Regions from separate parts of the Clostridioides sp. LIBA-2809 genome, predicted to be linked through region 1. Evidence: riboswitches for the same ligand, from Rfam matches in the RefSeq annotation. Region 1 holds a riboswitch; each other region holds the start of a gene.
What was found. Region 1 has a riboswitch for lysine ahead of ACTG44_RS10780 (aspartate kinase). Riboswitches for the same ligand answer to the same signal wherever they lie in the genome.
Positions count from the first base shown of each region.

Region 2: it holds a riboswitch for lysine, as region 1 does, so the genes downstream of both, ACTG44_RS17985 (aspartate-semialdehyde dehydrogenase) here and ACTG44_RS10780 (aspartate kinase) in region 1, are expected to answer to the same signal.
Region 3: it holds a riboswitch for lysine, as region 1 does, so the genes downstream of both, ACTG44_RS17115 (YfcC family protein) here and ACTG44_RS10780 (aspartate kinase) in region 1, are expected to answer to the same signal.

Region 1 is NZ_CP197004.1:2,227,128-2,238,343, reverse strand. It holds gene ACTG44_RS10800 (hypothetical protein) at 1-478, shown strand, start outside; gene ACTG44_RS10795 (hypothetical protein) at 639-1,202, shown strand; gene ACTG44_RS10790 (hypothetical protein) at 1,510-3,210, shown strand; gene ACTG44_RS10785 (hypothetical protein) at 3,381-3,998, shown strand; lysine riboswitch at 4,110-4,278, shown strand; gene ACTG44_RS10780 (aspartate kinase) at 4,360-5,553, shown strand; gene lysA (diaminopimelate decarboxylase) at 5,571-6,863, shown strand; gene ACTG44_RS10770 (hypothetical protein) at 7,068-7,724, shown strand; gene ACTG44_RS10765 (AI-2E family transporter) at 7,870-8,955, opposite strand; gene ACTG44_RS10760 (pseudouridine synthase) at 9,147-9,863, shown strand; gene mnmM (tRNA 5-(aminomethyl)-2-thiouridylate-methyltransferase MnmM) at 9,901-10,482, shown strand; gene ACTG44_RS10750 (MurR/RpiR family transcriptional regulator) at 10,882-11,216, shown strand, end outside.
Region 2 is NZ_CP197004.1:3,806,589-3,817,804, forward strand. It holds gene ACTG44_RS17975 (L-serine ammonia-lyase) at 1-935, opposite strand, end outside; gene dapA (4-hydroxy-tetrahydrodipicolinate synthase) at 1,258-2,139, shown strand; lysine riboswitch at 2,217-2,390, shown strand; gene ACTG44_RS17985 (aspartate-semialdehyde dehydrogenase) at 2,568-3,569, shown strand; gene dapA (4-hydroxy-tetrahydrodipicolinate synthase) at 3,686-4,573, shown strand; gene dapB (4-hydroxy-tetrahydrodipicolinate reductase) at 4,640-5,389, shown strand; gene dapD (2,3,4,5-tetrahydropyridine-2,6-dicarboxylate N-acetyltransferase) at 5,579-6,295, shown strand; gene ACTG44_RS18005 (SPFH domain-containing protein) at 6,539-7,528, opposite strand; gene dapB (4-hydroxy-tetrahydrodipicolinate reductase) at 7,860-8,615, shown strand; gene ACTG44_RS18015 (exosporium protein) at 8,822-10,489, opposite strand; gene ACTG44_RS18020 (DUF4179 domain-containing protein) at 10,593-11,216, opposite strand, start outside.
Region 3 is NZ_CP197004.1:3,614,067-3,625,282, reverse strand. It holds gene ACTG44_RS17145 (ABC transporter substrate-binding protein) at 1-1,484, shown strand, start outside; gene ACTG44_RS17140 (ABC transporter permease) at 1,484-2,431, shown strand; gene ACTG44_RS17135 (ABC transporter permease) at 2,433-3,269, shown strand; gene ACTG44_RS17130 (ABC transporter ATP-binding protein) at 3,284-4,234, shown strand; gene ACTG44_RS17125 (ABC transporter ATP-binding protein) at 4,218-4,982, shown strand; gene ACTG44_RS17120 (class I SAM-dependent methyltransferase) at 5,109-5,927, shown strand; lysine riboswitch at 6,049-6,228, shown strand; gene ACTG44_RS17115 (YfcC family protein) at 6,376-7,767, shown strand; gene ACTG44_RS17110 (M20 family metallopeptidase) at 7,781-8,968, shown strand; gene ACTG44_RS17105 (glycerate kinase family protein) at 9,250-10,389, shown strand; gene ACTG44_RS17100 (BglG family transcription antiterminator) at 10,542-11,216, opposite strand, start outside.

The sequences.
Region 1 (11,216 bases):
AATATATACATTAATGCAAAAGCATGGGATTAAAGAGCTTGAAAATAATTTTGTTGAAATGAAAGATGGAAAAATAAAAGTAGCAGGACCATATAAGGTACTTGGATTAATAAATAGCCAATATGAGCTTGAGTTAAGACCTACTTTAAAAGGAGAAAATCTAATTGTGAGTCTTGAAAATGTGAAACTTGGTAGATTCAAGATAAGTGATAAGATGTTAGAAAAAATATTAAGTAACTATAATAAAAAAGTTCCATTTGAAGTTAATGGAAATAAGATTACTTTAGAAAAAAGTTATCTTTATCCAGTGACTCTTAAAAATATATCTATAAAAAAAGGAAATATTGACTTAGATATGGAAGTAGAAATAGATTTGAAATCACAAATAAATGGGGCATTAGGGTATTTGAAAGATTCTGGAAAGGCTCAAGATATACTAAATCATTTAATTAATTTAAAGAAAACAGCTGTTGGTTAAAAATATAGAAAACTTATATTTATATTTTTATTATATTTTATATAATATTGAAGTACTTTAAAATCAAAATTTGTAAAATAACATTTATTATGTTAGAATATTTTATGATATTAAGTTATAAGTATGTAATATTATTTAGTTACTAGATTGGGGGGAAATGATGAATAAAGTCTATATTGTAACAACATATACAGGAACTTTATTATCTTACTTAATAAGGAATATAAGTAAAAAACTGTATACACATGTGTCAATATCACTAAATGAAAATTTAAAGCCAATGTATTCTTTTGGGAGATTAAATCCAAGAAATCCGTTTATTGGTGGATTTGTTGAAGAAAATATAAATCAAGGATTATATGCTATAAGAAAAAATACTGTGTGTAGAGTATATTCATTAGAAGTAGATAATTTACAATATGAAAGTCTATTTAGAAATATAAAATTAATTAGTGATTATAGAGAAGATTACTATTATGATATAATGGCACTGATATATTTGCCAATGAATATTTATAGACAATCTGAATATAAATATGTATGTTCAAACTTTGTTGCTGATATGTTAGAAAAAAGTGAGATAGACATTTTAAATAAACAAGCATTTGAAGTAACTCCAAATGATTTTTATAATTTATCTGGTCTAACCTTGGAATATGAAGGTTTATTATCAGAATATAATTCTAGACAACATTCTTATGTATCAAAAATTGCAAACATCTAAAAATTTATTTTAGAGTTTATCATATAAAAACTATTGCTAGATAATTAGGCTGAAGATAGTAGTTTAACTTCGAGAGGATTAAGAATTCGTAAATCTTAGTTAAAACACTTTCTTCAGTTTTTAAGTTTCTGTGATTATTTGCATTTTTATAGTATTTTTGGGGTATATAGATTAGATATAATTAAATAAAATAGATATATAAATGTATAAAGATATCTTAACATATAAATAAATATGATAAATATTTATTTTTTGTAAATATATGGATATAATAGTAATAATAACATTTTGTAGAGAGGAGTATTAAATGAAACGATATCTTAAAACATATGGAGTTGCACTAATAATTGTAGTAATTTATGCATTTATTAAATTACCTGTACTTAGATTAGATTTCACATCTTTATTTTCAGTAGGAATAATTTTCTTTGTTGTGGCAGGAATATTGGATATGATGTTGGATAGAAATGAAAGAACATCTAAACTTGCCAAATATAATTTTTCAATAGCAATAGCTTTACTTGTGTATATTGTAGTTGTACCTTTTATAGCCTCTACACCTGTGTTTCATGCAAAGGCATATAAAGAACTATTAGGAAAAGTGACTGAAAGTAAATTTACTGATGATATTAGTCCTGTTAGTGTAAATGACATTCGTCTTGTAGATGAAGATATGGCCATGAAATTGGGTGATAAAAAGCTTGGAGAAGTTCCAGCTATAGGTAGTGTGTCAAAATTAGGAAAATTCCATATACAAAATGTGGATGGAGAGTTGTACTGGGTAGCACCTCTTGTTCATAGAGACATAATTAAATGGGTGACATCTTTAAGTGGTACAAGTGGTTATGTAAAAGTATCCGCAAGTAATCCTCAAGATGTTCAATTAGTTCAAGAAATAGATGGAAAGCCAATAAAGATAGTATACCAACCAGAAGCTTACTTACATCAAGATTTACAAAGACATTTATATATACATGGTATTGTAAATGTCGGTATGACAGATTTTACCCTTGAAATAAATGATGAAGGGAAGCCTTATTGGGTTGTAAGTTTATATGAGCATAAAATTGGTTATGGAGGAGCAAATGCTACAGGAATAGCCACTGTTGACGCAGAAACTGGAAAAATAAATGTTTATAATGTTAAGAATACACCTAAATGGGTAGATAGAATCCAGCCACAAGAATTTATAACAGACCAGATTAAAGACTGGGGTGTTTATGTTAATGGATTTTTAAATTCTGTTATATCAGAAAAAGGAGTATTAGTACCAACAGAAGGAACATCACTAGTTTATGGAAATGATAATAGGTCTTATTGGTATACAGGTATAACATCTTCTGGTGGAGATGAATCTACAATTGGATTTATGTTAGTTGACTCTAGAACAAAAGAAGCTAGATTATATAAACAACCAGGAGCTACTGAGACAGCTGCGATGAAATCAGCTGAGGGTAATGTTCAAGAAAAAAATTATGAAGCAACATTCCCTGTAATGTATAATATATTAGGTCAGCCAACATATGTATCATCATTAAAAGATAAGGCTGGTCTTGTAAAAAGAGTTGCATTTGTATCTGTTGAAGATTATAATGTGCTTGGTATAGGTGAAGATAAAAACGAAGCATTAAGAAACTATAAAGATTCATTAGAGTCTAAGGGAAATGATTTAAAACTTGATAATGACTTAAAAGACGAAGTCATAGAAGGTACAGTAACGAGAATAAGCCCAGATGTACGAGGCGGAAATACTAATTATTATGTAACTTTAGATTCAAATAAAGAAATAATATTCAAGGCCACTTCAAAAGTGTCTAGTGAATTGCCATTGACTCAAGTTGGAGATAAAGTTAAAATATCGTATTCAAAAGAAGCATCTGGTGTAATTGAAATGTCAGAATTTGATAACCTAAATATTGCAAACTTTGAAGACAAAAAAGCAAAAGAGGGAACAGGAACTGACGAAAATACAAACTCTCAAGATTCTGGAAATCAAGAGAATGTATAGTTTAACTTAAAAAGTCTGAAAATAGTATTTAATATGTTAATAGCTAGTTTTTATAAAATTTATTTTTATAAAAACTAGCTATTTTATTTCAATTCTTTGTAAATTTAATGTCATAAAATTAATATAATATTAGTACAACTTTGCAAATAATACTTCAAGGAGAATGTACTATGACAAATATGGAAAAAGAGATATTGCTTTTAATTAGCAGGGTTAGATGTGTTACAGAAGCTCAATTTAGAAAGATTTATGGAGACCAAAAGAGATATAATAAAAAAAACTTTAAAAAAACTTTGAGAAAAATGTGTAGTGAGTATACATTAAAAAAATATCCTTGTGATGTGGATTATTATAATTATAAAGACCTCTCATATGTATACTATTTAAATGGTAGTAAACTTTTTAAGGGAGATGATTTAATAAAGGCTCTAGTAGGGTCAGAATTAGTTGTTAGAATCAATACTGCAGGTTGTGATGTAAAAAGATTCTACCGAAATGTTAGTGTGGATGATATGAAATATGATTTATTTATTGAATATACAGACCAATTTGGTAATATAAAACAAGTTTTAGTAGATGTTGATTTAGATAATGAAATAGATATTTCTAAATATGAAAATCTTTCTAGAAAGATAGATAAATCTACAATTCCATTTTTTAAAGTGCCAAACGTTTTGGTAGTTACGCCAGATAATCTATCTGAATTAAATGACTTAGAGAGATACGATAATGAGTATAGCATAAATTTTATAGATTTAGGGTTAAATAAACTATTTAATTGTATATAAGCTAATTTTAAAAAAGAAGACTATGGATTTGCCACATTTTGTAAAATAATTGTTGCAATATTATATAGAATGTGATAAAACTATATTAATAAATTAATTAAAAAATAATGAGCCTAGGGTAGAGGTAGCTATATTCAATAGTATTCAATAAGAGCTGGTAAGTGTTGATGATTGATGAAAGGGTCTATAGCCGAAGAAAATTTGTTGACGGACGGATTTTCTGGACTTATGCATAATATGTATAAGGCTGTCACTTTTAAAGTGGTGAGCTACAAGGTTACTTGGTCTATGAGATTTACACGTCCAAAGTATACCTTTGGGCGTTTTTATTTATCAAAATTTAACTTGAGGGGGAAAAAGCATGAGTATAATTGTTCAAAAATATGGTGGAAGTTCAGTAGCAGATACTGATAAAATAAAATCAATTGCAGAAAATATAATAGAACGAAGAAAAGAAAATCCACAAATGGTGATAGTTGTATCTGCCATGGGTAAATCTACTGATGAATATATAAAATTGGCTAAAGAATTGAGTAATGAACCTAGTAAAAGAGAATTGGATGCATTGATGTCTACTGGAGAAATGATTTCAGCTTCTTTATTATCAATAGCATTAAATGCACTTGGATGTAAGGCTGTAAGTTATAATGCTTATCAATTAAATATAAAAACAAGTGGTCTTCATGGAAAGTCTCAAATTGATGATATAAATGTAAATAGAATTAAAAATAGTTTAGATGAAGGAAATGTCGTAATAGTAACTGGATTTCAAGGAATCAATGAAGATGGTGATGTAACTACTCTTGGAAGAGGTGGTTCAGATACATCTGCTGTAGCTCTTGCAGTCAAATTAAATGGAAAATGTGAGATATATACAGATGTTGATGGAATCTATTTTACAGACCCAAGAAAATATTCAAAAGCTAGTAAACTTGATGAGATTGAATATGAAGAAATGCTTGAATTAGCAAGTTTAGGGGCACAAGTAATGCACTCAAGAAGTATAGAACTTGCACAAAAATATGGTGTTGAAATTTATGTTGGACGTACATGTGGTACAGTAAAAGGAACATATATAAGAGGGGGAAAAGACATGAAATTAGAGGATAAAGTAATAACAGGATTAGCTACTAGTGATGATGATAGTTCTATAACAATAAAAGATTTTAAAGCAGAAAATATATCTAGTTTATTTGAAGATATAGCAACTATTGGAATAAGTGTAGATATGATAAGTCAAACTGCACCTATTTTAGATAAGATAAGTGTATCATTTACAGTTCCAAAAGAAGAACTAGGTGAATGTAAAAAGATAGTATCTAAATATACAGATGAAGAACATGTAGTAATTGATAATAATATCACTAAATTTTCTTTAGTAGGTCTTGGTATGAAAAATACTTCTGGAGTTGCTGCTAAAGTATTTAAGATATTTAATGAAAATGGTATAATGATAAAACTTATAACTACATCAGAAATTCGTATAACTTGTGCTATAAATTCTGATGATAAGCAAGTAGCTATAGAGAAAATAGCAGAAGTATTTAATATATAAAATTTGGGGAGGATATTATGAAACTTCATGGAACTATGACCGTAAATGATAATGAATTATATATTGGAGGAGTGAGTTGTTTAGAACTTAGTAAAAAATATCAAACTCCACTTTATGTATTTGATGAAGCTTTAGTAAGACAAAACTGTAGAGAATATGTAGAATATTTTAAAGCAAAAGATGGAAAAAATAAGGTTGCTTATGCAGGTAAGGCTTTTTTACCTCTTTACATGTGTAACCTTATAAATGAAGAACAAATGTGCCTAGATGTAGTTTCAGGAGGTGAATTATATACAGCTTATAAGTCAAACTTTCCTATGGAAAAAGTTTTCTTCCATGGAAATAATAAGACTAAAGAAGAAATAAATATGGGATTAGATTTAGGTGTAGGTAAATTTGTAGTAGATAATTTTTATGAATTAGACTTGATTGAAACACTATGTGAAGAAAAAGGTAAGACTCAAGAGATATATTTTAGAATAACACCTGGCATAGAAGCTCATACACATGATTATATAAAAACTGGTCAGATAGATTCTAAATTTGGATTTGCCTTAGTAAATGGAGATTTGTTTAGAGCTATAGAAAAATTAAGTGAATACAAAAATATCAAACTTGTGGGTCTTCATGCTCATATAGGTTCGCAAATATTTGATGTAGAGCCATACATAGATACAGTAGATATAATGATGAACTTGGTAAAAGAAATAAAAGAAAAATTCAATATACAATTAACAGAAATTGACTTAGGTGGAGGTGTAGGAGTTTATTATAGTAAAGAAGATAAGCCTAAAACTATAAAAGAATTCTGTGAGACTATAATTACTAAAGCAGAAAGTTCATGTAAAGAGCTTGGAATAGAAATGCCTATACTGGTAATAGAGCCAGGTAGATCAATAGTTGCAAATGCAGGAAGTACATTGTATACAGTAGGCTCAATAAAAGATATAAAAGATGTTAGAGTGTATGTAAGTGTGGATGGAGGTATGACAGACAATGTAAGACCTTCTCTGTATCAAGCTAGTTATGAATGTAGTATTGTAAATAAAATTAACCATGAGACTATGAATCATGTAACAATAGCTGGAAAATGTTGCGAGAGTGGAGATATATTGATTGGAGATATAGATATAATGGATATTAAAAGTGGAGACATACTTATAACAACATCAACAGGTGCATATGGATATTCAATGTCTTCGAATTATAATAAGATACCAAGAGCGGCGGTAGTCTCAGTATTTGATGGAAATGACAAGATAATATGTAAGAGACAAAGTTATGAAGACTTATTGTCTTTAGAAATATAGAATAAAAATTAAATATTAAAGTTTATTTTAAGTAGATTTGCTAAGGTGTATATAGCTCTAAATTAATTTTTAGTTTGTTGTAGTTATACATAGCATATCTACTTATTTTTCATTTTACTAACAAATTTCTTGTAATAAATATAAAATATTTTAAAAACTTCCTAATTATGATAAAATTTAAAGTATATAACAAGGAGGGGTTTAATGAGAGGAAGAGTAATTTTATTAATATCGATATTATCTATATTTCTTGTAGGATGTTCATTTAATAATAAAGATGAAATAAATTTAACTGAGCAAGGAAAAACATACTTAGAAAAACATGACTATAAAAAAGCTATGGAATCATTGTCCTCTGCATTAGAAGAAGACAATACTAATGAGAATGCAAGGGCTATGTACATGCAAGCTATGAGAATGTCAAATATGATTGAGTTTGAAGAAGTAAAAAATTACGAGGATGCAATTAAGGAACTTAAGCTTATAGAGAAAATAAAAAATGGTTCATCTGTTATTAAAGAAGAAGCAACCAAAAAGAAAGAGGAATTAACGAAGTTAGAAAAAGAGCAAAATGAAGCAGAAGAGCAAAGAAAGAAAAAGGCAAAAGATACAGCAGGAGAAGATAGATATAGAGTAGAATCTGATGCAAGGAAAACTTCTTACAGTAGAAATAATGAAAGTAATAAATCTAGTTCTAAAAATGACAATAAAAAATCAGATGATGATAAATCTGATAATAATAATGGTTCTTCTCAGAATCAAGAAAAACCAAATAATAATCCAACACCAACACCACCTTCTCCAGAGACTAGTGGGGGCTCAGATAGTGGTGGAAATTCTCAAAACTCAAATAATCAATAAAGATAAAATACATATATGTAATTAACAAAATATGTATTATAAAAAATTAACTCTTAGCAAACATAATTTGCTAAGAGTTAATTTTTTTAAAATAATAGAAAGGAGTTAATTTGCAATTAAAAATTAAGCGTGCAATAAGTATAAGTTATTGTAATCGATTGTCTATATATTTATCAACATAAGTTTTTACAACAGCTGCTATTGGTACTGAAAGGAAAACACCTATAAAACCAAATAAAGATTGACCTATTAAAATTGCAGAAATTACCCATATAGCACCTATTCCAACTTGATTACCCATAACTTTTGGTTCTATAAAGTTTCCATCTAATTGTTGTAATATAAATATAAATATAACAACCCATATAGTTTTTTGTGGGCTATATAAGATTGTCATAGCTATTGGAGGTATTGCACCAATGAAAGGACCAAAATATGGTATTATATTACCTAAGAATATTATTGAAGCCAAAAATAAAGCATTTTCTATTCGAATAACAAATTGAAATCCTAAGAATGCAATTATACCAATAATAAGAGAATCTAATATTCTACCAATTAAATAATCATAAAAAATATCGTGAGTAGTCCTAAAGAATTCTATAATATCATCTGCTTTGTTTCTAGCAGTAGAAGAGTATAGTAATTTCTTAAATCCCAACGCAATTTTTTCTTTGTCATATATAATATATATAGACAGTATAAATCCCATTGTCATATTAAATAGCATAGAAGATATGCTAAGTGTATAGGCTAATAGATTTTTAGGAATTCTACTAATAAAACTATTTGCCTCTTTTAATACATTATCTAAGCTATGCTGTATATGAGGAATTAAAGTTTTTAAAAAATCTATGTTTGACATATTTTTTTCTATAAAATTGTTTATATAATCAGTATACAGAGGCATTTCATTTATTAACCTATTTAATGTATTAGCAATTGATGGAATCAATAATCTAATGCCAAAAGCTAAAATAAGCCCTATAAGTATATAAGCTAAAAAAATGGCTAAAAGCCTATGTGTTTTAAATTTTATTTCAAAAAGCATTACTAATGGATTTAGAAGCAAAGCAAGCAAAATGGCTAGAAAAAATGGGCCAAAAAACTTTAAGAATCCTTCAATGCTTGATATAAAATCTGATGGAGTATTAACAAATTTAAAAAATAAAATTCCAATAAACACAACTATTAAATAGTATTTTACATTTTCTTTTGAAATATTAATCACTTCCTTAAAATAGTGTTTAATCAGCTATTACATATTAATAGTATGTGAAAAGAAATTACAATTATTTAGGAAAATTAAATAATTTTTTGGCTTGTTTTTAATTAAGGTCTAGTATAGTATAATAATGTAGCAAAATTAACATTGATAAAAATATTAAATAACATATAATTTAAGATAAGAAAGGATTATGTATGAGAATTAATAAGTATATAGCATCTTGTGGAATTGCGTCTAGAAGAAAAGCAGAAGAAATTATTCTTGAAGGAAGAATAAAAGTAAATGGAAATGTAGTGAGAGAATTATCATTTAACATTGAGGAAGAAAAAGATATAGTAGAACTTGATAATAAAAAAATAAAACTAAGCGAAGAATATGTCTATATAGTATTAAATAAACCAGAAGGATATATAACTACAGTAAAAGATCAGTTTAATAGACCAAGTGTAATAGATATAATTAAAGATATAAAAGAAAGAGTATATCCAATAGGAAGACTAGATTATGAGACTAGCGGATTATTAATACTTACTAATGATGGAGATTTAACATATAAACTTACTCATCCAAAACATGAGATTAATAAAACATATGTAGCAAGTGTGAAGGGTATTGTAAGTAATGATGAAATAAAAAAATTTGAGAGAGGATTAAAAATAGAAGATTACACAACAGCACCTGCTAAAATAAGAGTAACTAAAGAAAATAAAGAAAAGAATTATTCTGTGTGTGAAATAACTATACATGAGGGAAGAAATAGACAAGTAAGAAAAATGTGTAAAGCTATAAATCATCCAGTTTTAAATTTAAGAAGGATTTCTGTAGGTAAAATAGTATTAAAAGATATAAAAGTTGGAGAATATAGACACTTAACGAAAGATGAAATAAAATATTTAAAATCAATAAAATAAGAGTGAAATAAGGTTAACAGTAGGGAGAAATAGTATTATGGCATATGCAAAATATTTAACTAAAATTACAGATATAAATAAATTTTATTTAGAAAAGGTTGTAAGTGAGGGTGATATAGTAATTGATGCTACTATGGGAAATGGATATGATACAATATATCTAGCTGAGAAGGTCGGAGAAAAAGGGTTTGTATATGCTTTTGATGTACAAGAGGAAGCAATAAAGTCTACAAGAAAAAAGTTAGAAAAAGAAGGATATATGAACAGAGTAAAATTGATATTAGATGGTCATGAAAATATGGATAAATATATAAAAGAAGAAGTTTCATGTGTTTTATTTAATTTGGGGTATCTTCCCAGAGCAAAACATTCAATTATAACCAAACCAGACACAACTTTAAAAGCTCTAAAGTTGAGTTTAGAAAGATTAAAAGAAAATGGGATAATAAGTATAGCTATATATACAGGACATGATGGAGGTCAAGAGGAAAAAGATTGTATATATAATCTTATCAATAATTTAAACCAAGATGAATTTAATGTTTTAGAATCTAAGTTTTTAAATCAAGTCAATAACCCACCACAATTGATTTTAATTGAAAAGAAAAAATCACAGTAAATACTAAAAAAAACTTGACAAGATTCTATTAAGAGTTAATATATATATTGTGACCCCTTAAAAATACTTTAAATAATAAGCATACGATAGTTTGCTTTCAAAATAAAATATACACTTGAATATGCAAAATAAGATGGGAAACTTTTAAATGAGTAAAAATTGAAAAATTTAAAAGAAATATTGGATAAATATTAAAAAATGCAAGGAAAGATGGTATAATAAATTTAATCGAAAATACTATGTGATGTATAAGGTACAGAAAAGTTAGAATTTTATGAGTTTAAGAAGGTATGATAAAAACTAAGATGAAGTTGAGATAAAAACTAAATAATAGAATTTTTAGAAAAAAAGACAGTTTAACAAAAACAAAATAGTTTATATAACTAAAAGGAGAAAAAAATGGAAGAAACAAATGAAATGAAGGACAGTAAACATTTGATATCAAATATACAATCTCAGTATACGAGATTGAGTAAAGGTCAAAAACTTATAGCACAATATATTTTAAATAATTATGATAAAGTTGCATTTATGACTGCATGTAAATTAGGTGAAACTGTAGGTGTAAGTGAGTCTACTGTTGTAAGATTTGCAAATGCCTTGGGTTATAGTGGATATCCTAAATTACAAGCAGCACTTCAAGAACTCATAAAAAATAAGCTAACTACAGTACAAAGAGTTGAAATGGCACATGATTATTCCGATGATTTTGCAATATTGAACAAAGTTTTAAA
Region 2 (11,216 bases), 1.6 Mb from region 1:
GCAGCATATTCAATGTGGTCTATAGTACCACCTTTTAAGTATGCTACTGCCGCTGCTGCCATAGAACAAGCTGCACCAACCTCACCTTGACACCCTACCTCTGCTCCAGATATTGATGCATTAGTCTTTATTATATTTCCTATTATCCCAGCTACAAGTAGAGCTTCGATTATTTTTTCGTCATCATACTTATAAAAATCTTGCATTGCAAAGAATATTCCTGGAATTACACCAGCAGAACCACAAGTTGGTGCTGTAACTATTATATTACCAGAAGCATTTTGCTCTGACGCTGCCAGTGCATATGCGTATACAAGCGTTGAGAAATTCTTATCTTTTTGGTATGCATTATAAAATGTACTTGCTCTTCTTTTTAATAATAGTTTACCTGGTATTATCTCATCTGTGCTTAGTCCATCATCAATAGATTTTCTCATAGCATCTTTTATAGTTGTTATATAATCTTTTATGTCTTTTGGTTCACATTCCAACACAAAATCTACTAAAGTCTTATTATTTTCCTTACACCATTTTACTATTTCATCCATAGTATCTAGGTGATATATACTGTTACTTTTGCTATTTCTCTGACCTTCTTCTGCTATAGTTCCTCCACCTACAGAGTATACAGTCCATTCAGCTGTTACATTTCCTTCTTTATCTAAAGCTTCAAACTTCATTCCATTTGGGTGAAAATCTTTTATAATATCTTCTTCCCAAACAATTTCAACTTTTTTAGGTGCTATAGTTTTTTCAATTATATAGTCAGTTAAGTGACCTTTTCCTGTAGCTGCCAAACTACCATATAATATTGCTCTAAAACTTTCTGCATCTGGGTTTTCATTTTTAAATCTTTCTGCTGCTCTTTGTGGCCCCATAGTATGAGAACTTGAAGGCCCACTTCCTATTTTAAAAAGTTCCTTTAAAGTATCCATATTATTCCTCCTAAATTTTCCGTATTATTACTTATTATTAGATTTTACGCACATATTTATTATAACCTAAATATATTAATTATTAGTTATTAAATTCGCATAAAATTTATTTTTTATTTCCATTTTGGTATATTTTATTAAATTAATATGCATATTTTGAGAATAAAACATTTATTTCAAATTTTTGTAATATTAATATAATATAAATATCTTATTTAAACAGTTAAGATATTAACTATACCTATTAAAATTAATTAATTTGTACTATAATTATTATTGTACTTAAAAAATTAAATTTAGATAAAAAAGGAGATTTGATTATATGTTATTTAAAGGTTCTGCTGTTGCTTTAGTTACCCCATTTACAGAGGATAATAATGTCAACTTTGAAAAATTAGGTGAATTAATCGAATACCACATTGAGAATGACACAGATGCACTAGTTGTTTGTGGAACAACAGGTGAGGCAACTACTATGAGTGAATCTGAAATTTTTGCTGTAATAAAATATACAGTTGAAAAAGTTAACAAAAGAATACCTGTTATAGCAGGTACTGGTTCAAACAATACTATGTTGTCTGTTCATATGAGTCAAGAAGCTGAAAAATTAGGAGTGGATGGTCTTTTAATAATAACTCCTTACTATAATAAGACTAATGAAAAAGGTCTTAAACTTCACTTTGAAACAATAGCAAATAGCGTTAAGTTACCAATTATTTTATATAATGTACCTGGAAGAACTAAAGTAAATATAAAGCCATCTGTTGTGGCTGAACTTGCTAAGATAGATAATATAGTTGCTGTAAAAGAAGCTAGTGGAGATTTAGCTCAAGTTGCAGAAATAGCTAAATTAGTACCTAAAGACTTTGCTATATACTCCGGTAACGATGATACTATCTTACCACTATTATCATTAGGTGGAAGTGGTGTTATCTCTGTACTTGCTAACATATGTCCTAAAGAAACACATGATTTAGTAACTAAATTCTTTGAAGGTGATATTGAAGGCTCAAAAAAATTACAACTTGATATGGATGCTTTAATTGCTGCCTTATTTATAGAAGTAAATCCAGTGCCAGTTAAAACTGCCATGAATATTTTAGGTTTTAATGTTGGAGATTTAAGACTTCCTCTAGCTGAAATGGAAGAAACTAATCTAAATGTATTAAAACAAGAAATGACAAATTTTGGATTTAAATTTTAGCAATATTTATATAAATAAGTTGATTTTTTCTTAAATATGTATTATTATTAGAATAATCAAATTTTAATATCCTATTAACCTAGGGTAGAGGTAGCTGTAACTAAGAGTATCCAATAGTAGCTGGCAGGCGTTAATGATTGGAAAAAGGATTTACAGCCGAAGAAAATATTTCTTGCAATTATATTTTCTGGGATTACACATAACATGTGTAATACTGTCACTTATATTATGAGTGATGAGCTACAGGGTTTACTTTGAGTGATAAATTAGACGTACAAAGTATACCTTTGTACGTTTTTTGTATATAATTAAAGTTGTTAATATAATATTAAAGTTTTTGGATATATAAAAATATTAACATATCTTACTTGTATAACTAAAATCAAATAAAATAATGTTTTAATAATTTAAAATTGGGGTGAATTTATATGAAAAAAGTAAATGTAGCGATAGTTGGTGCTACTGGAATGGTAGGTAGAACATTTTTAAAAGTATTAGAAGAAAGAAATTTTCCAATAGAAAATCTATTTTTATTCTCATCTTCTAAATCAGCTGGTTCTAAAGTAGTATTTGGTGGTAAAGAATATATAGTAGAAGAATTGAAGGAAACTTCATTTACTGATAGAGGTATACAAATAGCATTATTCTCTGCTGGAGGAAGTATTAGTGAAAAGTATGCTCCAATAGCAGCATCAAATGGAATCTTAGTAGTAGATAACTCTAGTCACTGGAGAATGGACCCAGATGTACCTTTAGTAGTTCCTGAGGTAAATCCAGAGGCAATAAAAGAACACAAAGGCATAATAGCTAATCCTAACTGCTCTACTATACAAGCTATGGTTCCTCTTAAAGCACTTGATGATAAGTACAAAATTAAGAGAGTAGTATACTCTACTTACCAAGCTGTATCTGGTTCTGGTGTTAAAGGAGTTGAGGATTTAGAGCAAGGAATGAATGGTAATCCTACTGGATTCTACCCTCATCAAATCTCTTACAATTGTCTTCCTCATATAGATTCATTTACTGAAAATGGATATACTAAGGAAGAAATGAAAATGGTAAATGAAACTATGAAAATACTTGATAACTATGACTTAAAAATAACTGCAACTACTGTAAGGGTTCCAGTAAGAAATGGTCACAGTGAATCTATAAATGTTGAATTTAACAATCCATTTGAGTTAGAAGATTTGGTAAAAACACTTGAAGAAGCTCCAGGTGTTGTAGTAGTTGATAATCCTGCTAAGAATGAATATCCAACTGCTGTAGAATTTGACAATAGAGATGAAGTATTTGTTGGAAGAATAAGAAGAGACTTTAGTGTTGATAATGGTGTAAATCTTTGGGTTGTTGCTGATAATATAAGAAAAGGTGCTGCAACTAATGCAATTCAAATAGCTGAAATGGCTTTATCATACGATTTAGTATAATATGCAAAATTGTATAAATATATAATTTTGTAAAATATTAATAATAACACAAAAACAAGCATTAGAAGTAACTGTAATATAAAACACAAAAATAAAAAAGAGGGGATTGATTTTATATGATATTTAAAGGTTCTGCTGTTGCTCTAGTTACACCATTTACAAAGGATAACAAAGTTGATTTTGACAAATTAGGCGAATTGGTTGAATACCAAATAGCTAATGGTACTGATGCTATAGTATCTTGTGGTACTACTGGTGAAGCTAATACTATGACTGATGAAGAACAACTTGCTACTATTAAGTATGTTGTAGAAAAAGTTAATAAAAGAGTTCCTGTTATAGCTGGAAGTGGTTCTAATGATACTATGCACTCAGTTAATCTAAGCCAAGAAGCTGAAAAATTAGGAGTAGATGCTCTATTAATCATAACTCCTTATTACAATAAAGCTAATAAGTCTGGACTTAAACGTCATTTTGAAACAATAGCTAACAGTGTCAAACTTCCAATTATACTTTACAATGTCCCTGGAAGAACTTGTGTAAATATAAGCCCTAGCCTTATAGTTGAACTTGCTAAAATAGATAATATAGTTGCTGTAAAAGAAGCTAGTGGAGACCTAGGACAGGTTGCAGAAATAGCTAGCTTAGTACCAGATGACTTTGCTATCTACTCTGGTAACGATGATACTATACTTCCTTTATTGTCTTTAGGAGGTCAAGGAGTTATATCAGTACTTGCTAATGTTTGCCCTCAAGAAACTCACGATTTAGTAGCCAAATTCTTTGAAGGCGATATAGAAGGTTCTAGAAAATTACAACTTGGTATGGATGCTCTAATCGCAGCTTTATTTATAGAAGTAAATCCTATACCAGTTAAGACTGCAATGAATTTATTAGGATTCAATGTTGGAGATTTAAGATTACCTCTAGCAGAAATGGACCCAGCAAATTTAGAAGTATTAAAGAAAGAATTAGTTAACTTTGGACTAAAAGTTAATGCATAGTAAAAATTGATGCATGGTAAAAAATAAGTTTGGTCAAAAGTTAGCCCTTAATCATAGGAGGAAATTATGTTAAAAGTTATAGCAACTGGTTATGATGGAAAAATGGGTAAGATTTTAGCCGATACTATAAGAGAAGATAGTGAATTAGAATTAGTTTGTGTTGCAGCTAGAGGTATGGATAGCTGTGAAGGTGACCTTAAAATCTATGAAGATATGAGCACTATAGTTGAAAAAGTTGACGTAGTTATAGATTTTTCTCATCACTCTAATTTAGATAATATCTTATCTTATGTTTTAAAAACTAAGACACCTTTAGTAATCGCTACTACTGGATATAATGATGAAGAAATGAACAAAATACATGAAGCGGCTAAAGTTATTCCTGTATTCCAATCATATAATATGTCTCTTGGTGTAAATGTATTAGTAAAATTGGTTAAAGATGCAGCTAAATTATTAGAAGGATTTGATATAGAAATAATAGAAAAACATCACAACAGAAAAGTAGATGCCCCAAGTGGCACAGCTGTTATGATTGCTAACGCTATAAAAGATGTTTTACCAAACGTTGAAAATAATTATGGTAGATATGGTCGTAGTGCGAAAAGACAACCAAACGAAGTTGGTATTCATGCTGTAAGAGGTGGAAACATTGTTGGTGAACATGATGCTCTATTTGCTGGAGATAATGAAGTACTTACAATAAGCCATCAAGCACAATCTCGTGGTATCTTTGCAAGTGGTTCTATAGCTGCTGCTAAATATTTAGTTAAACAAAAACCAGGATTTTATAATATGGACAGCATGTTAGGATAATAACAATAATATAATGAGAATACACAGTATAACTCAAATATATACAATAGATAAATTTATTTGATACTATGCTTATATAATAAAAAATCTGTAAAATAAAATGTAAATAATGAAAAGTAAGTATATACTAAAATTGATAAATAAGTATATAATAAAAGAAATATAATGAAATACAAGGAGAATTAACAAATGGTAAATTTAAACGATGCTTATGAAATAGCAAGATATATAAAAGAAGTTAAAAAGAAAACACCTGTTAAGGTATATGTAAATACTAACTCTTTACATTTCCAATCAACTGATAAATTTAAAGTATTTGGATGCAATGGTTCTTATATATTTATAGGTGACTATGAAGATATAATGGAAGTATTAGATAAACATGGTAAAGATATAATAGATACTCATGTAGAATACGATAGAAGAAATTCTGCTATTCCTCTAAAAAATACTTTAAGTGAACATGCAAGAATTGAGCCAGGTGCAATAATAAGAGACATGGTTACTATAGAAAAAAATGCTGTTGTCATGATGGGAGCTGTTATAAATATAGGAGCTGTTATTGGTGAAGGTTCTATGGTAGATATGAATGCTGTTATTGGAGCTAGAGGTACTCTTGGTAAAAATGTTCATCTAGGTGCTGGAGCTGTTGTTGCTGGTGTTTTAGAACCACCTTCTGCTACTCCTGTTATAGTTGAAGATGATGTTTTAATAGGAGCTAATGCAGTTATTCTTGAAGGTGTTAGAATCGGTAAAGGTGCTGTTGTTGCAGCTGGTGCTATTGTAACTACTGACGTAGAAGCTGGTGCTGTTGTTGCTGGTTCTCCTGCTAAAGTTATAAAAATGAAAGATGAAAAAACGGCTGACAAGACTAAACTTATGGATGACCTTAGAAATTTAGACTAATTAAATAAGTAATGTATAAGCAAAGGGGTGTCTCAACATGAATTTAATTCATTAGAGACACCCTCTTTTTATAATATTTAATTTATTCAATATAGTTTCTTATTTTTATTCTTGTTTATCCTTATCAAATCCGACTGCTTATTTCCACTATGTTTATTTATTTTACTAAATCTGATTACTTATTTTTATTGTATTTTATTCATTCTTATTCAGCATTTTAAACTATCTTAACTTTACCTTAGATTAATACATCGAACCACTATTTACTACTGGTTGTGCATCTTTATTACCACAAAGAACCACCAATAGATTACTTACCATAGCTGCTTTACGTTCTTCATCTAAAGTTACAACATTATTTTCACTTAAATTAGTTAGTGCCATTTCTACCATACTCACAGCCCCCTCAACAATCTTTTTACGTGCTGCTATTATAGCCTCTGCCTGTTGACGTTGTAACATCGCTGCTGCAATCTCTGGTGCATAGGAAAGGTGAGTAATTCTCACTTCACACACTTCAATTCCTGCAATATCAACTCTTGATTGTAATTCGTCTTTTAATTTATCTGCTATTTCCTGACTGCTACCACGAAGAGATTTCTCATCTCCATCTTCAGACACATCGTATGGATAAAGTCTTGAAACATTACGAATAGTTGAATCACATTGAATAGATAAAAATGTATTATAATTATCCACATTAAACACAGCCTTAGTTGCATCTATAACTTTCCAAATTACAACAACTCCTATTATAATTGGATTCCCTAGTAAATCATTAACTTTCTGTTTTTCATTATTAAGAGTCATCGTTTTTAAAGATACTTTTTTCCCTCTTGGATTAGATGATATATCTACTTTTTCATCAGAAGAAGATTTTGATACATTAATTCTCGATGATGTTGGATTTATTGCTGAACAAAATGGATTTACCCAATAATATCCCTCTTTTTTTATAGTTCCATAATAGTTACCAAACAAAACTAGAACTATAGCTTCTTTAGGATTAATCATTTTTAGACCAAAACATAGGATAAAGTCTACCAGTATAAATACAAGCCCTAAAATTAGCATAAGTGAGCCTATCCCAGCAAAACCATTATCAAGTTTTATTATTCCAAAAACCATGATGCTTATTGAAACTATTAAAAACAAGATAATCATTATCAAAGCCACTACTCCATTAAATGTTTTCGCTTCTTTCTCTTGATAAGTTTTTTCTTCTTTTAACATATCTATCACTCCCATATTCGTGTATTAAGTTAAGATATTTCTAATTTAATAATATCACTTTTAATGCCCTAAATGTTGAATTTAAAGTTAATACTCTAAATTTTCACCTATATATATCTTTAGTATTTTTAATATATCAATATTAATTTTTAAATGCCTTTTATGAAATATGAACTTATATTTAATATATATTAAATTTGAGTACACTTTTTTAAATATCCAGTAAATTGTAACCCTATTATCACTAATATTATTTTATATAGATTATATTAGTGATAAAATAAACTTATAGTAATACAACAAATTTTTATTAATTTCATAGGAGGAATTTATGTTGAAAGTTATAATTAGCGGTTATAATGGAACAATGGGAAGAGTATTAGCAGAATGTGTAAAAAAGGATAGTGAATTACAACTAGTGTGTGGTGTAGCTAGGTCTGCTGATGAAAAAGGTTGTCATGGTGATACAAAACTTTATAAAACAATGACTGATGTAACTGAAAAAACTGATGTCATAATAGATTTTTCACATCATGCAACTTTAGAGCCAATATTATCATATGCACTAAAAAATAATACACCTGTGGTATTAGCCACTACTGGCTATGATGAGAGTGATTTAAACAGAATAGAAGAAGCATCAAAAAGTATTCCTGTATTATTGTCATCAAATACATCTCTTGGAGTGAATATCTTAATCAAATTAGTTAAAGATGCATCAAAAATGCTAGATGGCTTTGATATTGAAATCATAGAAAAACATCACAATAGAAAAGAAGATGCTCCTAGTGGAACTGCTACTATGATAGCAAATGCAATTAAAGAAGTATTACCAGAAAGTATAAACACACATGGAAGATATGGTAGAGATTGTAAAAGAAAAGCAAACGAAATTGGAATACACTCTATAAGAGGTGGTAATATAATCAGCGACCATGACGTTATATTTGCAGGAGATAATGAAGTTCTTACATTAAGTCATCATTCTCAATCTGATGAGGTATTTGCAAACGGTTCTATAATCGCAGCTAAATTCTTAGTTGGTAAACAATCTGGACTTTATAAAATGTCAGATATATTAGGATAGCTTTTTATACATAATAAATCTCAATCTATTTAAATATCCATATTTTAAAATTTGAATACTTAATAGATTGAGATTTTAACATATTTCTAAAGTTTATAACTTCTATCTATTTCTTTTGCATATAAATATTTTCTTATCTATTATTTCACTTATTGATATATAATAATATCTTTTACTATCTTATAGTTTTTTATTTCTCATATAAATTATTGTATTCTATACACTGATACATAACCAGATGGAGAAGTACCTGTTGTTCCTGAGCCAAAGGTAAAACTTAAAGTTATTGCTGCTGCTCTAGCGTCAACTAAAAAACTTAAACTTACACTTACATCTGATGAGGTAAGTGTATTTACTGCTTTTGCTACAAAGTTATTTTGAGCTGTTCCATTAAAGTTAGTTGTAATTGCCATAAACCCTGCAAGTGAAAGCGTAGCACGTATACCAAAAGATACATTATACACTCCTCCAACTGCAAGATTTATAGTACTACTTGTTGGTAAAGTTATATTAGTTCCATTTATAAATGATGAATTAAATGTCACCAATGAATTATTCACTAAGCTTGGAGAAGTTACTGTAAATTGTGCATTATTTGATGCTAATGCTCCAGTTGCCCCTGTGTTTCCTGTTGGACCTGTTGCTCCATTGGCCCCTGTTGCTCCTGTTGCTCCTGTTGCTCCTGCCACTCCATTGGCCCCTGTTGGGCCTGTTGGGCCTATTGCTCCTGCTGTTCCTGCTGCTCCTGTTGCTCCTGTGTTTCCTGTTGGACCTGCTGCTCCATTGGCCCCTGTTGCTCCTGTTGCTCCTGTGGCACCAGCTGCTCCATTAGCTCCTGTTGGACCTGTTGGACCTATTGCACCTGCTGCTCCATTAGCTCCTGTTGCTCCTACTGCTCCTGTTGGACCTGCTGCTCCATTGGCTCCGGTTGCTCCAGTTGCCCCAGTTGGACCTACTACTCCATCTGCTCCTGTCGGGCCTGTTGCTCCTACTGCTCCGGTTGGACCTATTGCTCCATTGGCTCCGGTTGCCCCTGTTGCTCCAGTTGGACCTATTGCTCCATCTGCCCCTGTTGCTCCTGTCACTCCAGTTGCCCCTACTGCTCCATTGGCTCCGGTTGGGCCTGTTGCTCCTACTGCTCCTGTTGGGCCTATTGCTCCATCTAGACCTGTTGCTCCTACTGCTCCGGTTGGACCTACTTCCCCATCTGCTCCTGTTGGACCTGTTGCTCCTATTGGACCAGTAGAACCTGTTACTCCATTTAATCCCGTTGCTCCTGTACTTCCTGTTGGACCTGTTGCCCCTGTATTTCCTGTTGCTCCTGTTTCTCCAGTTACTCCATTGGCTCCTGTTGCTCCAGCATTTCCTGTTGGACCTGTTATTCCATTGGCTCCTGTTGCTCCTGTATTTCCTGTTGCTCCGGTTGGGCCCGTTGCTCCTGTTGCTCCAGCATTTCCTGTTGGACCTGTTATCCCATTTGCTCCTGTATTTCCTGTTACTCCGGTTGGACCTGTAGAACCTGTTATTCCATTTACTCCTGTGGCTCCTTTGTTTCCTGTTGGCCCTGTTATTCCATTAGCTCCAGTTGCTCCTGTATTTCCTGTTGGGCCTGTTATTCCGTTTGCTCCTGTTGCTCCGATATTTCCTGTTGGGCCTGTTATCCCTGTAGCTCCATTAGCTCCAGTTGCTCCTGTATTTCCTGTTGGGCCTGTTATTCCATTGGCTCCAGTTGCTCCTGTATTTCCTGTTGGCCCTGTTATTCCATTGGCCCCTGTTGCTCCAGTCGTTCCTTTAGGACCTGTTGGCCCTGTTGGACCTGTTGGGCCTATATCTTGATACAAACTTGGACCTGAATTGTCCTTATAATTACTCATATAATAAATCCTCCCTATTTTAAAATTAGAGCAACACTCTATAAATATTGAGTATTGCTCTAATTAATTATATGAATCGACAATTTTTTATGTGAGAATATATCTATTTACTTATATCAATATCTATACTTTGATTGTTAAAGGTTGTTACATTATTATTATTTTTACCCCAGTCTTCTATTATTGGAGTAACACTTATTTTCTTAACATTTTTTCTAATTTCATATTCTAAATAAGATTCAACATATTTACCTTTAGGATAACCTAAGTCATAGCCTCCTGCACCGCCAACAAATTCTAATTTTTTTCCTCTTCCATCTTTAAGTTCAAACTCTAATATTTTTGGTGCATTATCATCCTTATCAAAATTATATTTATTAGTTTTAAATCCATATATTATCCTAATCTTTGTAGGAGAAACTCTTACTTCTTTCAACACTAAATCAACATCAATATCTTTATTTTTTAATCTTACATTCTTATCTACATTATAAATTCTTGTATCTTTAACTATATTTGAACCATTTATATTCGTATTAAATGACCAATTTCCACTAAGATATCCATTTAAGTGCTCACCTTCTACTCCTCCCATATTTCCTATCTCTATCTCTTTTGATGTCTTTATACTCTTATTTAACTCATACTCGACTTTATTTATACTTATCTTTATATCATAGTCTTTATTTAAATCTATATTTTTTAATAAATCAAAATTTTCTACATC
Region 3 (11,216 bases), 1.4 Mb from region 1:
ATGATGTTAGCAAGATGAATAATGAAAAGGAAGTAGTTTTAGCAGCAGCTAGGGATTTGGCTCCAGGAGAGCAAGATGCGTATTACACAAGTTCAATACTTTATGTCTGGGAGCCATTAATAGGGTTAGGCGATGACGGAAAACCAAAAGCTGAGCTTGCAGAGAAGTGGTCAAATTCAGATGATTATAAAGAATGGACATTTACAATAAAGAAAGGTGTAAAATTCCATGATGGAGTAGAATTAAATGCAGATTCAGTAGTAAAAAACTTTGAGCGTTATATGAGTATGAAAACTAAATCTTCGCCTTTTTATTCATTTGATATAGAAAAAACATATCCTAATTTACAAGATGTGAGTAAAGTTTCAGACTATGAAGTTAAACTTACTTTTAGTAAACCGATATCAACTTTAATATATAATATGGCTAGGTTTGGAAGTGCTATGTATAGTCCAGAGTGTTTTGATGTACAAACTGGAGATTTTACTAAATATGCACAAGGAACTGGGCCATTTAAAATAAAAGAAAGAGAAAAAGAACAATATGTTTTGTTAGAGAGAAATCAAGATTATTATGGAGAAAAAAGTAAAATTAAAAATGTAAGAGTAAACGTAATTAAAGATGCTCAAACTCGTTACACAGCACTTAAATCAGAAGAAATTATGGGTGTTATGGATTTAGGGGCAATTACTCCAGAGTTAGCTAGTGAACTAGTAAAGGATGAAAACTTTGAGATTAAATCGTCTCCATCAACAATAACTCAATTTATATCAACAAATGGTACTAGAGCACCGTTTAATAATGTGAAAATAAAAGAAGCTTTAAGTTTGCTGGTAGATAGAGAAACTATAGTAGATAAATTTTATGGAGGATACGGAACTCCAACTATGAATATATTGAATCAAGGTTCTCCTTTTGGTAAGGAAATTAAACCTGTTTATGATGCAGAAAAAGCAAAGAAAATAATAAAGGACGAACTAAATGGGGAAATAAAGGAGCTAGAGTTTATAATTCCATCTTATGGTGTAGACCGTTACCCATATAAAACTGTTGCTGAATATATACAATCTGTATTAAGTGAAGTTGGATTAAATTCTAAAATAACTATACTTGATGGAGCTGCTTTTAAGGAAGCACAAAAAACAGGAAATTATGATATAGCACTTCACACACAAGGGCTTCCAAATGCAGAACCATTTTCTATATTTGATAGTTATATGAGAAGTACAGGGTCAAGTAATATAGCTTATTCGTTAGGTTATAAGAACGAAAGAGCAGATGAGTTAATAGCTAAATTAGAAAAAACAATGAATTTAGATGAAAGAAGTAAAATATATGATGAACTTCAAGATATATCAGCAGAACATCCATCAGCTATACCATTATTTGAAGATGTTAACTTAATTGCCTATAATAAAAAAATAGCTGGGTACAAGCCGACATTATATGGAACTACATTAGTAAGTATGGAGTGGAGTGAGTAGTGAAAAATTCATTTAAATATTTAATTAAAAGAATATTGATGACTATTCCTATTTTGGTAGGAATAACATTTCTAGCATTTATATTGGGTGTTATAGCTCCTGGTGACCCAGCAGTTGAATATTTAAGCATGGATGGTGTTTCTGCTCCTACAGAAGAAGAAATAGAAATAGTTAGAGAAGAGTTAGGATTAAATGATAGTATTGTAGTTCAATATATTAATTGGACTAAAAAAGCTATAACTGGAGATTTAGGACTTTCCTATATCAAAAATACATCTATCACAGAAGATATATTGAGAAGGTTGCCAATAACCTTCTCTTTATCTTTAATGGCTATGTTTTTTGTTATAGTATTATCTATACCATTAGCTATAATCATGGCTCTTAAAAAGGATTCAGCTATAGATAAGATTGGTACTTTTGTATCATTATTTCTGACTTCTATCCCAGGATTTTGGTTAGCAATTATCATGCTAGGTATATTTTGTGAAACTCTTAGGTGGCTACCTACGAGTGGGTATGGAACAATTAAACACTTAATAATGCCTGGATTTGTTTTAGCAGCTGGTACAATAGGAACTGTAGCTAGGTTAAATAGAGCAACTTTAATAGAAAGTATGGGACAAAACTATATAACAGTAGCAAAATCTAAAGGATTGCCAAATAGGATAATTACTTTTAAATATGCTTTTTTAAATTCTTTAATGCCTATTGTAACCGTTTTAGGAAACTATTTTGGTGCAATTTTAGGAGGTTCTACAGTAGTTGAGGTTATTTTTAGTATTCCAGGTATGGGAAGCTATGTAATACAAGGGATAATGAGTAGAGACTATCCAGTTGTACAGGGATACGTACTATTTACAGGAATTATATTTGTATTATTTAGTTTAGTTGTGGATATATGTTATCTATTTCTTAATCCTAAAATAAGGATAGGAGGTAAATGATATGGAGAAATTTAAAGGAATGTTATTTATACATAAAGTAGCTTTTTTAGTGTTAATAATTATGATACTTGTTGCTTTTTTTGCACCTAAATTAGCTCCATATGACCCTAATAAGGTGCAAATGGCTGATAGGTTAATGGGAATATCTAGAGAGCATATACTTGGGACTGATACTCTAGGAAGGGATATTTTAAGTAGGATATTGTATGGAGCTAGAGTGTCTATATCTTTAGCATTTGTAGCAACCTTATTAACAATGATATTTGGAAGTTTTGTAGGTATAGTAGCAGGGTATTGTGGTGGTATAGTAGATATGATAATTCAGTCGATTGTAAATATATTTCAAGGTCTTCCAAGTCTTAGCTTTATGATTGCTCTTGCTGGAGTTCTTGGTCCAGGAATAAAAAGTTTATTAATAGCAATAGTATTTACTTCTTGGGCTGGGTTTTCAAGAGTAGTTAGAGGAGAGGTACTAAAGGTAAAAGAGGAAAAATATGTTGAAGGTGCAAGAGCATTAGGTGCCAGCCATCTTCATATAATTTTTCATTATATAATTCCAAACATATTTGCTCCATTTATAGTACTATTTACAATAAGAATAGGGAAGAGTGTACTTTCTATGGCATCGCTAAGTTTTTTAGGATTAGGGATACAACCTCCACAGGCAGATTGGGGAGTTATGATAAATGATGCTAAAACACATTTTAGAAGTTATCCTAATTTGTTGCTGGCACCAGGCTTTAGCATATTATTATTGTGTTGTAGTATAAATTTAGTTGGTGATGCGCTAAGGGATATGTTTGATGAAAAAATCAACTCTTTAAGTCAATATCTTTAGAAGGAATCAAAAATATGAGCAGAGATATAAATATAAAAGATTTAAAAATTTATTTTAATACTAAAGAAGGAAAAGTGAGAGCTGTAGACGAAGTATCTGTAACTTTTCAAAGTGGTAAAATTACAGGAATTATTGGAGAAACTGGTAGTGGAAAATCAGTACTAGGATTGGGAATTTTAAACCTTGTATCCAATAATTCAATTGTCTCAGGTAGCATTTTATATGAAGACAAAGATTTATTAAAACTTAAGGAAAAAGAACTCAGAGAAATTAGAGGAAAAAAGATAGCATTAATACCACAAAATCCATCGAGTTCTTTCAATCCTATATTAAAGATAGGAAGTCATATTAATGAACTTTTCTATTATCATGCAAAAGAAAAAAAGAGCTCATGTAAGAGTAAGAGCTTAGATATATTAAGAAAATTTTCATTTTCAAATACTGATTTAATTTACAATTCTTATGGTTTCCAACTAAGTGGAGGAATGAGCCAAAGAGTATTGGCAGCTATAGGGACAGCACTAAACCCAAACTGGATAATTGCAGATGAACCAACTAAAGGGCTAGATGCAATAATAAGAAAACAAGTATACGAGGTATTTTGTGATTTAAGAAGTAATATGGGTGTTAGCATGATACTTATAACTCATGATTTAATGTTAGCCAAAAAACTTTGTGATGAAGTTATGGTTATGTATGCAGGGAAAATCATAGAAAGGGGTTCTAAAGATAGTGTATTTAATACCCCTTTACATCCTTATACAAAAGGTCTAATTGATTCACAGCCAAATAAAAAATTAATGCCTATTGATGGGATAGCACCAAGTCTAATAAACTTACCAAAAGAATGTAGATTTTTTCAAAGATGTAAAGTTGCAAAAAAATCATGTTCTGATTATGAGCCAGTGCTATTTGATGTAAATGGCTCAAAGGTGAGGTGTTTTATTTATGATAAAAGTTTGTAATCTTTATAAGGAATTTAGGAGCGGAATAATTAATAAGAAAATAGTTAAGGCAGTAGATGATGTATCATTTGAAATAGAAGAAGGAAAAACCTTGGGTCTTGTAGGAGAAAGTGGATGTGGAAAATCAACTTTATCAAGGATTATTTTAAGACTTGTTAAATCTGATGGAGGTAAAATTTATTTTAATGGTAGAAATATAAGTAATTATAATTTTTCTCAGATGAGGAATTTAAGAAAAGAGATGCAAGTAATATTTCAACATCCAGATTCAGCTCTAAGTCCTAAGAAAACTATATATGATAGCCTTGTAGAACCATTAAAGATTCATAAAATCTATGAGAAGAATAAATCAACAGAATATATAAAGGAATACTTAAGTTTTGTTGGAATTAGCGAGGAAATCTTAACTAGATACCCATATCAAGTCAGTGGAGGACAAATACAAAGAGTTGCTTTAGCCAGAGTCCTTTTATTAAAGCCTAAATTTATAATATTGGATGAGCCTACATCAATGTTAGATGTATCTGTACAAGCTCAAGTTGTACAAGTTCTGAAAAAAGCTCAAAAACAATTTAATATAACCTATTTATTTATATCTCATGATATAGACTTAGTAAAGGAATTTAGTGATGAAATTGCAGTTATGTTAAATGGTAAGATAGTTGAAATTATAGGTTCCAAAGAATTATATAAAAGTGCAAAGCATACTTACACTAAAGAGCTTATTGAGAATTTTATTAATTTTTAGAGCAGAGTAATCAATTATTTAGTTAAGCACTTAATTAATATAGCATTAATTTAGTAAAAGTGGTTTACTTTGATTATGGAAAATGATAAATCTCAACCTTAACATTTTTAGAAAGGAAGATTAATCATGTATTATAAAGATATAGATTTCGAAAAAAAATTGCATGAGTATATTGAAAATAAAGAAGGATATGCAAAGGAAAGAGCATTTGATGATGAGGTGGAAAGACTATTTTTAAAAAAATTATCTCATAAGTATGATGATAATCCAACACTTTATGATTATTCAAAAGAAGTATTTGATTTTATTGATAAATTAATAGATGAAGGAAAAAATCTTATAGAAATTGGTGCAGGTACAGGTAAATTTACTATACCACTTTCTAAAAAATGCAAGGTCGTAACTGCTAATGATTTTTCAAGGGATATGCTTGATGTACTTGGACAAAAGATTAGGGAACATAATATAACTAATATAAACACAGTACAAGGTAAGTGGGAAGATGTCAATATTGAGTGCAGTGACTACATTTTATCTGTGAATTCACTTTATAGAATTTGGAATATTAAAGATGCCTTGAATAAAATGAATAAGTTGGCTAAAGAAAAAGTAATTATAGTAAGGACTATTCAAAAGCCATTATTCAATGACTTGTATATTGATTTAGGGGAGAAAGATAGAACCTGCCCAGATTATATATATATTCCAAATATACTACATTCTTTGAATATATGTGCAGACACAAAGTTTATTGATGTAGAAAATGAAATTGAATTTGATAGCATAGAAGATATACATCTTAAAATGGAAACTGAATTAAATAAAAAGATTAATTTTGGTGAAGTGGTAGATAAATATATAGATAATATAGAAAAAAGAGAAGATAAATATATTTTTAAACATAAAACTAAAGTTATAATTATATACTGGAATAGTATAAATTAAACTTGTCAATGTCATTAAATGTAAGTATTATTATATTGAAAATATTTACAATCTCGACATATTATGCTACAATTATTTACAATAAATAAAATTTAATAAGCATTACCTCATCTAATAAAAAGATTGAGGTAGAGGTTGCATTTACTAAGATTAATATTGAAGAGGTCGGAAACCAATGAAGCAATATAAAAGGAGTAAGTGCCGAAGTGCTAGTGTCCAAAGCTAGTGCTGGGACTGTATTTAATAAGTACAGTACTGTCATCAAAATCAGCCCGAATTTTGATGGAGAGCTATCTTAGATAAGATAAAGGGAAGATGTAGGTATGTTGTATTTAGCACATTTAGCTCAACATGTATCCATGTTGAGCTTTTTTACATCTATGCAAAATAGGATAGAAAAGGGATGCAATAATAAAATATTTTAATTTAAAAAGTGGGGAGATTACAAATGAGCAGTTTAAAAAAGAAGAGGTTTAGTATGCCACAGACACTTACTATAATATTCTTATTAATAGTGGTAATGGCAGTTCTTACTTGGATAGTACCAAGTGGAAATTTTGAAAGGGTAGATATAGATGGAAGGTCAGTTGTTGTAGCTGGAACTTATGAAAAAGCACCATCAAATCCACAAGGTGTTACTGATGTATTTTCAGCTCCTATAAAGGGATTTATAGATGCAGCTGAAGTAGTTGGATTTGTTTTGATAGTTGGAGGAGCTTTTGGAATAGTTAACAAAACAGGTGCAATAGAAGCCATTATAGCACACACTGTAAATAAAATGAAGAAGTTTCAATTTTTAATAATACCTATATCAATGATTTTGTTTGGTCTTGGTGGTACAACTTTTGGAATGAGTGAAGAAACATTACCTTTTTATATGATATTTATTCCACTTATGACCAGCATGGGATATGATTCATTAACTGCGGTGGCAACAGTGTTTATAGGAGCAACAGCTGGATTTGGAGCGGCAACTACTAATCCTTTCTCTGTAGGAATAGCACAGGCATTGTCACAAATAACACCAGGTTCTGGAATAGAGTTTAGAGTTGTTATGTTTATAATATATATGGCTATATCCATAGGATTTGTTATGATGTATGCCAATAGAGTTAAAAAAGACCCTAAAAAGTCTTTAGTACACGATATATCACTAAATCAAGAATCAATGACTAATACTGATACAAACATAAAAGAATTTACAAAAAGAGAAGCCATGGTAATAGCAATTTTCGTAATAGGTATGGCAATTATGATATTTGGAGTTTTAAGGTTAGGATGGTATATAACTGAGATTGCAATGATATTTACAGCAATAGGTATAATATCAGGAATAGCGTCAGGGCTTAAACAAGATGAAATAGTTAATTCATTTATAAGTGGAGCAGGAGATTTAATGACAGCTGGGTTATGTATAGCATTTGCACGTGGAATCGTAATAATAGCAGAAAATGGATTTATAATAGATACAATTTTAAATTCTGCAGCAAATTTATTAAATGGACTACCAAAAACTATATTTATAAATTTAACTTTCTTGATAGAAGGTTTAATAGCATTTTTAATACCATCAGCATCAGGACTTGCATCACTTACAATACCTGTACTTGCACCACTTGGAGACTTAGTTGATGTATCTAGACAAATGATAGTTACAGCTTATCAATTTGGTATAGGTGTAACTAACCTAATAACACCTACATCAGGTGTTTTAATGGGAGCACTAGCAGTAGCTAATATTCCTTGGTCAAAGTGGGTTAGATTCGTAGTTCCTCTAATGGTAGTATTAACAATTCTTGTAATGGTATTCTTGACAATAGGATTATATCTAGGATTCTAATAGGAGGTAAGTTATGATAGAGAGTGTAAAGAAAAGAGCTTATGAGATAGAGGATGAACTTGGAAAAGAAATTGAAGAAGTATGTGATTTTATATTCAATAACCCAGAACTAGGCGAAGAAGAATATATATCATCAAAGTACTTAGTAGAGAAAATGAAGGAATATGGATTTGATACAACTTATCCGTACTGCAATATGGATACTGCTTTTAGAGCAGAATTAGGAGATAGTGATGGTCCTACTATAGCATTTTTAGCTGAGTATGATGCACTTCCTGGATATGGAGAAGATAAAGAGCCAGGTCATGCTTGTGGACACAACTGGATTGCGGCATCTACACTAGGAGCCTGTATAGTATTAAGTAAGTTAAAAGAACATTTTAAAGGAAAAATTGTATTAATAGGGACACCAGCTGAAGAAACAACAGGAGGAAAATGTGACTTAGTTAAAGCAGGAGCTTTTGACGATGTTGATGTAAGCTATCAGATGCATATAGAAGCGTTCAATAATATAAACTGCAAGGCTTTGGCAATAGATTCATTAGAGTTTAGTTTTGAAGGGGTATCAGCACATGCAGCTAGTCATCCTCATATGGGAGTTAATGCATTGGATGCAGTGCAACTTACTTTTGCTGGAATAAACGCTTTAAGACAACATGTAAAATCAGATGTTAGAATACATGGTATAGTTTCAAATGGAGGAGAAGCCCCAAATATAGTTCCAGAAAAAGCAGCTTGTAAGTTTTTTGTAAGAGCTGCTGAAAGAAGTTATTTAGATGAAGTAACTAAAAAAGTTATAAACTGTGCAAAAGGAGCAGAGTTAATGACAGGAGCTAAACTTTCTTATAGATATTTTGAAAATTCTTTTGACAATATAATAAACAATAAAGTACTTCAAAGGATAACAAAAAACAATTTAATCGAAGCAGGTATAACAGATATACTAGAAGGGAAAGATGGGCCAGTAGGTTCTACAGATATAGGTAATGTAAGTCAAGTTTGTCCTACTATGTATACAGAAATAGCTTTAGATATAAATCCAATGGTATATGTTCATGAAAAAGAGTTTCTAAATTATGCAAATTCTGAGGAAGCTTATGATAAACTTCATAAATCAGTAAAGGCAATGGTGGGCTGTGCATTGGAGATTTATCTGGAAGATGGGCTACTTGATGAGATTAAGAAAAATCACTTAAATTAATTTAAATTGAAAATAAAACAAAGAGGTATTACCTAAAAATTGGTAATACCTTTTTTATATGATGGAAGTGAAGGCTTGCTATAACCAATTTGGGTGTATAAAGAGAAACATGTATGATAATAATTACGTAAATAGTTCTACAAACGAAAATCTATTTAATATATATTTGTATTTTTACAAAATAAAAATAAGATAAATAGTATATGTTATATACAAAGAAAGATGTAGGGTATAAAATAAAAATGAAATTATTCTTATAATAAAATAAGGAGTAGATAAATATGAAAATATTAATCTCTATAGATTCCTTGAAAGGAAGCTTATCTTCAATAGAGGCAGCGAATGCAATAAAAAAAGGAATATTAAAAGTTAAAAAAGATGCAGAAGTAAAGATATTACCACTTGCAGATGGTGGAGAAGGAACAGTAGATGCTTTAGTTCAAGGAATGAATGGTGAAAAAGAAATCATAGAAGTTACTGGTCCAATAGTTAAAAAAGTAAATGCAACATATGGATTATTAAAAGAGACAAATACAGCAATAATAGAAATAGCTCAAGCATCAGGACTGACATTGGTTCCAATTGAACTTAGAAATCCTTTATACACTACAACTTATGGTGTTGGAGAAATAATAAAGGAAGCAATAAATAAGGGATGTAGAAACTTTATAGTAGGTTTAGGAGGAAGTGCCACCAATGATGCTGGAGTAGGTATGCTTCAAGCCTTAGGATTTGAGTTTTATGATGAAAATAACAAACTAGTAGGATTAGGTGGAAAAGTTTTAAATGAAATAAGACATATAAAAATAGATAATAGATTAAAAGTACTAGATGAATGTAATTTTAAAATAGCTTGTGATGTAAACAATCCACTGTTTGGGAAAAATGGAGCTGTACATATATATGGCTCTCAAAAAGGTGCAACAGCAGAAATAATTGAAGAGTTAGATAATGGGCTTAGAAACTTTGCTAATGTAGTCAAAAATGACTTAGACAAAGATATAGCAAATGTGGAAGGGGTAGGAGCAGCAGGAGGGCTGGGTTTTGCGTTTTTAGCATTTTTAAATTCAAAGTTAGAATCTGGAATAAAAATAATATTAGAAGAGATTAAATTAGAGGAAGAATTAAAAGGTGTAGATTTTGTTATAACGGGAGAAGGTAGATTGGATAATCAAACTGCTATGGGAAAGGCACCAATAGGAGTTGCAAAATTAGCTAAAAAATATGGTGCAAAAGTAATAGGTTTAGCTGGAGCGACAACAGAAGATGCAGTTAAGTGTAATGAAGAGGGGATAGATGCTTATTTTTCTATAGTAAATAGGGCTATGACAATAGAAGAAGCAATGGATAAAGAAACTGCCATTGATAATATGACTGCCACAACAATACAAATATTTAATCTTATAACTAGTGTACAATAACTATGAAATAAGTAATAAAAATAAGATATATTAATTAAAGAAGAAAGCTATTATGAAAAAAAAGCTATCACGTAGAAATTTAGACTTTTAGTGTAATAGCTTTTTTATTTTGTATTAATAGTTTTAACAATATATATTGTAAATACATGTATTTAGATATTCTGAATAAGATAAGCTATTCTATTCATAAAACTACTATAGCTATCTGCTTTAGTAAGTTCTTTAACATTATTCCACTCAGACAGTATTTCAATAAAGCTTTCGAATATGTAATTGAATTTTTCTTTTTCATTTTCATTTATGGGTATCATGGCTATAATTTGTACTTTTTCCTCACCCCATTTAACTGGTTTATCATTGACAATTAAACAGACACCAGTTTTTAAAGCATCCATTTTCATGCTATGAGGAATTGCTACATTGTTATTAAAAGCAGTTGAAGACATGTTTTCTCTTATAAGAACATCATCTACATAAGTAGTTTTAACATATTTATTTTTGTGCAGAATATTTCCCATAAATTTTATATAATCTTTAGCACTATCTAAATATATATTTTTCATAAATAAAGACTCACTGAAGTACATTTCTAAATGATTTTGTACAGTAAGTATGTTTTTTCTATATTTGATTTGAATAAATTTACTTTGGATATTATCATAATCTTTTCTATTTGGGTAAGGATTTATATATACAAAAGGTATGGGGCATCTATTATTAATTGGTAAGGTAGTGATGACCATGTCTACTTTGCTATCAAAGTCTAGATTATGAATATCTGAAAAAATTTGAATAACTTCTATAGATTCATTAAATCTTTTTTCAAG